2 regions of the Xylocopilactobacillus apicola genome follow, and region 2 is predicted to be linked to the other one. Evidence: a T-box and tRNA genes for the amino acid it is inferred to sense, from the RefSeq annotation. Region 2 holds a T-box; the other holds one or more tRNA genes.
The links. A T-box is a leader RNA that pairs with one kind of tRNA and senses whether it is charged. The one in region 2 lies ahead of R8495_RS07725 (valine--tRNA ligase), so its partner is inferred to be a tRNA-Val.
Positions count from the first base shown of each region.

Region 1: it has a tRNA-Val gene. The T-box ahead of R8495_RS07725 (valine--tRNA ligase) is inferred to sense a tRNA for this amino acid. The anticodon was not compared.

Region 1 is NZ_AP026802.1:772,846-776,255, reverse strand. It holds gene rnpM (RNase P modulator RnpM) at 1-76, opposite strand, end outside; partial or broken gene nusA (transcription termination factor NusA) at 99-1,166, opposite strand; gene R8495_RS03920 (ribosome maturation factor RimP) at 1,182-1,649, opposite strand; tRNA gene R8495_RS03915 (tRNA-Leu) at 1,731-1,816, opposite strand; tRNA gene R8495_RS03910 (tRNA-Gly) at 1,827-1,898, opposite strand; tRNA gene R8495_RS03905 (tRNA-Thr) at 1,902-1,974, opposite strand; tRNA gene R8495_RS03900 (tRNA-Leu) at 1,985-2,067, opposite strand; tRNA gene R8495_RS03895 (tRNA-Val) at 2,102-2,174, opposite strand; rRNA gene rrf (5S ribosomal RNA) at 2,179-2,295, opposite strand; rRNA gene R8495_RS03885 (23S ribosomal RNA) at 2,351-3,410, opposite strand, start outside.
Region 2 is NZ_AP026802.1:1,585,086-1,588,495, forward strand. It holds gene R8495_RS07725 (valine--tRNA ligase) at 1-1,842, opposite strand, end outside; T-box leader at 1,883-2,085, opposite strand; gene citG (triphosphoribosyl-dephospho-CoA synthase CitG) at 2,114-2,977, opposite strand; gene R8495_RS07735 (sugar-binding transcriptional regulator) at 3,139-3,410, shown strand, end outside.

The DNA.
Region 1 (3,410 bases), 810 kb from region 2:
GAACAATTCTTACTAATTCCTTTTTAGGGAACATTTGCCTGGTAATCAGATCCATCCTTAAAGCTTCTTTTTTCATGCCAATTCAATTCCTATTTTCACTCAACACTATTTGAATCCTCATCATCAGTAAATTCTACATCTGATTCTGGATTAATATCAATTTTATAACCAGTTAATTTCGCTGCTAAACGCGCATTTTGTCCTTTTTTCCCAATAGCTAAAGATAATTGATCGTCAGGAACAATGACTAAGCAACTATTCTCATCGTCAGCCAAAAACTGAACTGCGATCACCTCAGCTGGTTTAAGAGCATTTGCGATGAAATCAATCGGATCCTTTTGCCATTCGATGATATCCATATTCTCACCGTGTAATTCGTCAACAATATTTTGAACCCGTTGGCCACGCTGGCCCACTGTTGTCCCAACAGCTGGAACATTAGGGTCATTTGATTTAACTGCAATCTTGCTTCGATCACCTGGTTCTCTAGCAATTGAAACAATTTCAATCGTCCCTTTATAAATTTCAGGAACTTCTTGTTCAAAAAGCCTTTTAACCAGTTCAGGACTCGTCCTAGAAACAACAATTCTTGGACCTTTGGTCGTGTTCTCTACGCTACTCACATAAACTTTTAATCTTTGAAAAGGTTCATAATGCTCTCCAGGAATCTGGTCAGTTTTTCCCATGACTCCTTCTACTTTCCCTAAATTAACGTAAACATACTTGCTGTCTTCTCGTTGTACAAACCCCTGCATAACCTCGTGCTCATAATTTGCATATTCCTGAAAAACAGCGCTTCTTTCTTCTTCGCGTAGCTTTTGTAAAATAACTTGCTTAGCACTCTGGGCCGCAAGACGACCAAAGTTTTTAGGTGTAACTTCAAACTTGATTTGATCACCCAGTTCATAACCTTTATTTATACCTTGAGCATCCTCAATTGAAACTTCCAACTGATTGTCGAATACATGATCAACAACTTCTTTAATTTGATAAACATGAACCTCGCCAGTTTCTTCATCAAAAACTACATCTACATTTTGATTCTGACCATAATGTTTTTTGTAAGCAGCTTTCAAAGCCTGTATCAAAGCATCAATGACCACTTCTTTTTTAACACCTTTGTCTTCTTCTAAGACTTTCAGTGCTTTTAAAACTTCTTGTGACAATTTTTAGCTCCTCTTTCACATTATTAAAGCATAATTTATTTTAGATATATACTCAAATGGAATTTTAATAGATTTTCCATCTCTTTGCTCAACCAAAATCTCTTGGTCATCGAAAGAATTCAACTTACCCAAGTAAATTTTTTTGTCATTAAACTTTCGATAGCAATTAACTTTGATATCACTGTTTAAGGCTTGATGCAAATCATCCTTATCCTTAATTTCTCTTTCTAAGCCCGCAGATGCAACATCAAGAGTATAAGGCTCCGAAAATTGATCGTCAATTTGATCTAAAGCTTCAGAAAGTAACTGATTAACTTCAATTAATTCATCAAGTCCAATTGGCTGGTTTTTTTGAAGTAAAACTTGCAAAACCATACTATCACGTCCACGATAATAATTAATTTCATAAATTTGAAGACTGCTTTCTAAATCCAATAAAATATGGTTAACAATTTCTTTTACTTTATCTTTTAATTCATTCATCTCAATCCAATCTTTGATCCAATATAAACAAAAAGTGAGCAATATTTGCTCACTTAATCTTTCTTACCTAAAAACAATAAGTGCCGAGGACCGGAATCGAACCGGTACGGTAATCACTTACCGCAGGATTTTAAGTCCTGTGCGTCTACCTATTCCGCCACCCCGGCAAAGCAACAAAGCGGAAGACGGGATTCGAACCCGCGACCCCCACCATGGCAAGGTGATGTTCTACCACTGAACTACTTCCGCAAATGCCGACTAGAGGATTCGAACCTCCGACCCCCTGATTACAAATCAGATGCTCTGCCAGCTGAGCTAAGTCGGCTTCGGAAAAGTGCGGGTGAAGGGACTCGAACCCCCACGTTGAAACAACACAAGAACCTAAATCTTGCGCGTCTGCCAGTTCCGCCACACCCGCTATGTGGAACTTATCGAGTCAAAATTGACTCAAGTGGAGATTACAGGGCTTGAACCTGTGACCCTCTGCTTGTAAGGCAGACGCTCTCCCAACTGAGCTAAACCTCCAATTGTGTGGCAGCTTCCTACCCTCGCAGGCACTTACGCACCAACTACTCTCGGCGTTAAGAAGCTTTACTTCTGTGTTCGGAATGGGAACAGGTGTTTCCTTCTTGCTTTCGCCACCACACTCGTGTCCTTCGACACTCAAAACTAAATATCTACTTCACCACATTACTCTCGTCCCGGTTAAGACCTCGACTTATTAGTACTGGTCCGCTTCATACGTCGCCGTACTTCCACTCCCAGCCTATCTACCTCTTCTTCTTAGAGGAGTCTTACTACCTTACGGTATGGGAAATCTCATCTTGAGGTTAGTTTCTCACTTAGATGCTTTCAGCGATTATCTATTCCATACTTAGCTACCCAGCTATGCCTTTGGCAAGACAACTGGTTCACCAGCGGTATGTTCATCCCGGTCCTCTCGTACTAAGGACAAATCCTCTCAAATTTCCTACGCCCGCGACGGATAGGGACCGAACTGTCTCACGACGTTCTGAACCCAGCTCGCGTACCGCTTTAATGGGCGAACAGCCCAACCCTTGGGACCAACTCCAGCCCCAGGATGCGATGAGCCGACATCGAGGTGCCAAACCTCCCCGTCGATGTGAACTCTTGGGGGAGATAAGCCTGTTATCCCCAGGGTAGCTTTTGTCCGTTGAGCGATGGCCCTTCCATGCGGTACCACCGGATCACTAAGCCCGAGTTTCCTCCCTGTTCGACTTGTAGGTCTCACAGTCAAGCTCCCTTTTGCCTTTGCACTCTGCGAATGATTTCCAACCATTCTGAGGGAACCTTTGGGCGCCTCCGTTACTCTTTAGGAGGCGACCGCCCCAGTCAAACTGCCTGCCAGACACTGTCCCTCTATCTCTCGTAGTAGGTTAGAACACTCATCTAATCAGGGTAGTATCCCACCAGCGTCTCTACTCAAACTGACGTCCAAGTTTCATTGACTCCTACCTATCCTGTACAAATTACACAAATGTTCAATATCAAGCTGCAGTAAAGCTCCATGGGGTCTTTCCGTCCTGTCGCGGGTAACCCGCATCTTCACGGGTATTATAAATTCACCGAGTCTCTTGTTGAGACAGTGCCCAAATCATTACGCCTTTCGTGCGGGTCGGAACTTACCCGACAAGGAATTTCGCTACCTTAGGACCGTTATAGTTACGGCCGCCGTTCACTGGGGCTTCAGTTCACTGCTTCGGATTGCTCCTAACAGCTCCCCTTAACCTTCCAGCACTG
Region 2 (3,410 bases):
GTTTAGTCGAGTCAAAATCCAGCGATCAGCTAACGTTTGATCCGATTTATCGGGTAATTCAATTTTATCGATACCCTCTAAATTCATGATTACAAAACGACTCGCGTTCCAAAGTTTATTAATGAAATTCCAAGCCGCGTCCATCTTTTGATAATCAAAGCGCATATCTTGGCCGAGAGCCGTTCCGGTGATCAAAAACCATCTAAGCGCGTCGGCACCATAATGATCGATAACTTCCATCGGATCAATTCCGTTACCGAGCGACTTACTCATCTTGCGTCCCTGTTCATCACGAATTAGCCCATGCAAAACCACGTTTTTAAACGGCTTTTGACCCGTGAATTCGTACGATTGGAAGATCATCCGGGCAACCCAAAATGGAATGATGTCATAACCGGTTACCAAAGTATCAGTTGGAAAATAGCGTTTATAATCTGGACTTTCTTCATCTGGCCAACCAAGCGTACTAAACGGCCACAAAGCGCTAGAAAACCACGTATCCAAAACATCAGGATCTTGGTCCCAGTTTTCCAGATCTTTTGGCGGTTCTTCTCCTACATAAACCTCACCCGTTTCACGATGATACCAAGCAGGAATCCGATGCCCCCACCATAATTGGCGCGAAATAACCCAATCGTGGATATTTTCAAGCCAATTGACATATTGCTGCTTAAATCGTTCAGGCCAAAATTCAACCTGATCTTGCGCCTTCAAAGCTTGCTTAGCAAGCGGCTCCATTTTTACAAACCATTGAGTTGAAAGACGGGCTTCAACTTGCACCTTCGTCCGCTCAGAATGACCCACCGAGTGAACGATCGGCTCTGTTTTCAGCAAATAACCTTGATCTGATAAATCTTTAGCAATTGCCTCACGAGCTTTAAACCGGTCCAACCCTTGATATTTACCGGCGTTTTCGTTCATTGTCGCATCTTCATTCATTGTGTTGATTCGCTTTAAATTATGACGATTTCCTACCAAGAAATCATTCGGGTCATGTGCAGGCGTAATTTTAACCAAACCGGTCCCAAATTCGGGATCGACGTACTCATCGGCAATGATCGGAATCTCTCGGTTAGCTAATGGCAGGAGAACTTTTTTGCCAACCAAATCAGAATATCTCTGATCATTTGGATTGACGGCAATTGCAGTATCCCCCATCATCGTCTCCGGCCGAGTTGTTGCAATTTCAATATAGTCTTTGCCATTAAATTTAACTCCATCAAGCAACGGATAGGAAACGTAATAAAAAGCTCCTGGATCATCTTGGTGAATTACTTCAATGTCCGAAAGTGCAGTCTTAGCCTCAGGATCCCAGTTAATAATATATTCGCCCCGATAAATTAAACCTTTTTTGTAAAGGTCGACGAACACTTTTTTGACTGCATCGGATAATCCTTGATCCAACGTGAAGCGTTCTCTAGAATAATCCAGCGAAAGACCAAGCTTTGCCCATTGGTCCTTAATGGTTGCAGCAAAATCATCTTTCCACTCCCAAACCTTTTCAATAAATTTCTCTCGCCCAAGATCATAGCGTGAGAGGCCCTGTTCACTGAGCTTGGCTTCGACTTTAATTTGCGTTGCAATCCCCGCATGATCCATCCCTGGTAACCACAAAGTATCATAGCCTTGCATTCGCTTATGCCGAATTAAAATATCTTGTAAAGTCGTATCCCAAGCATGACCTAAATGTAATTTTCCTGTAACATTTGGTGGTGGAATTACGATTGAATACGGTTGAGCTTTTTCATCACCGCTCGGTTTAAAAAGATCTTCTGTCAACCATTCTTGATAACGACATTTTTCAACTTCTTTAGGATCATACTTCTTCGCCATTTCCTTCATTGTTTTTACCATCCTTTCTAAAAAAAATCCCGCCCTAAATTAATAGGGCGAGATTTCCGCGGTACCACCTAAATTGAGTTAATCCTCATCTTTACAAACCCATAACGAGGTCATCCGGTTTTACCTACTATCTTCAGCAAAACATCTCCCAAGCTACACGCCAAAAGTCCTGTGGACTGCCTCACACCGGCTACAGCCTCGCTGAACACTCAACTTTTCGCGCCTCTTGATCGTTGATTAGAACTTAATCTAACGCGTTAGGAGATCGATGTCAACTGTTTTTTGTTACCAAAAGATCTAAGAAAATAGTCAAAATCAGTAAATCTGCACTCCCGCCGAGACTAAGATGCTGCTGGGTAAAAACATCGTCTAAATTGCGCAAAAAAAGATAACCTTCCTCTGTCTGACTGCCTCCAAGCTCAAAGTATCTGCTAGCTTGCGCCTCGGCCCAATCAACGATTTCTAAATTTCCGGCCCGCTTAATTAAATTGCTGTCTTTTGTCGTCAAGACAATCTGCATTAAAGTGTCGATTAGCTGAGAATTGCGGCTTTGGTTGCTTTTAGTAAGCAAGAACGGCAAAGATTTTTTAAAAACAACAGGAAATCCTGCCTCTGCTTCACCTCTTGAACCCGTTAAGCCATATTTTTTGTATTCTAATTCGCCTGCCGTTAACTCATCAAGTGGCTTTTGATCAAGATTACGAAAATCATTTTTGGTTAATCCTTTTAACATTACCTTAACAGTCTGAGCGATCTCATCTAGCTCTATACATCCCGTACTAGAGAGTGTGTACGCGCTAGCAGTCAACAAAATTCCTAACGAAAAAATGGCTCCCTTATGTGTATTGATTCCATTCGTCGCCTTAAACATTGTTTGTTCAGCTTTAATTCCCGCTAAGCGAACTTGCTGAAAAAGTTTTGGCAAATTTGCAGCGGTAAAATTATTTGCCAGTTCGGTGATTTCCTCAAAGTAAGCACGCAAGCTCACAGCACTTGCTACAAAAGTAAAGACATCCATATCCGGATGTGATCCGTGATTAAGCGGGTCAACTAACCCCGGTTTAGGATAAACCATCACCTCATCAATTAAAGCCTGCTCTGCTAATTCTGGTAACAATTCGATTTTCATTAAAATATCCTCATTAACTTTCTTTCAAAAATATAATCGATTAAACTTAGCTAAGCCACTTACCAAAAAATCTATTGTTTTTAATTTTTAAAATAAAACGCTTGATTTTTTAATATTCCAATTATGTTAAAATAAAATCTATCACTTTACATAGGAGATGAACAAAATTGTCTGAAAAAGATCATCAAGACCTCTTAATTGGTATTGCACAGGGGTTCTATTATTCACGCAGTTCAATTAGCGAACTAGCCAAAAAATTTAACACTTCTCGTTATTACGTCGAGAAATACCTCGATGAAGCCACTAATTCTGGATTAGTTAATATTTCAATCCAAGCACCTGTCGAGCGACAACGGGAGATGGAAACACAATTTCAAAAAGTTTTTCCAAACCACAACATCACAATCATCAAGGATACTCCTAATCAAACTGAAGCAAT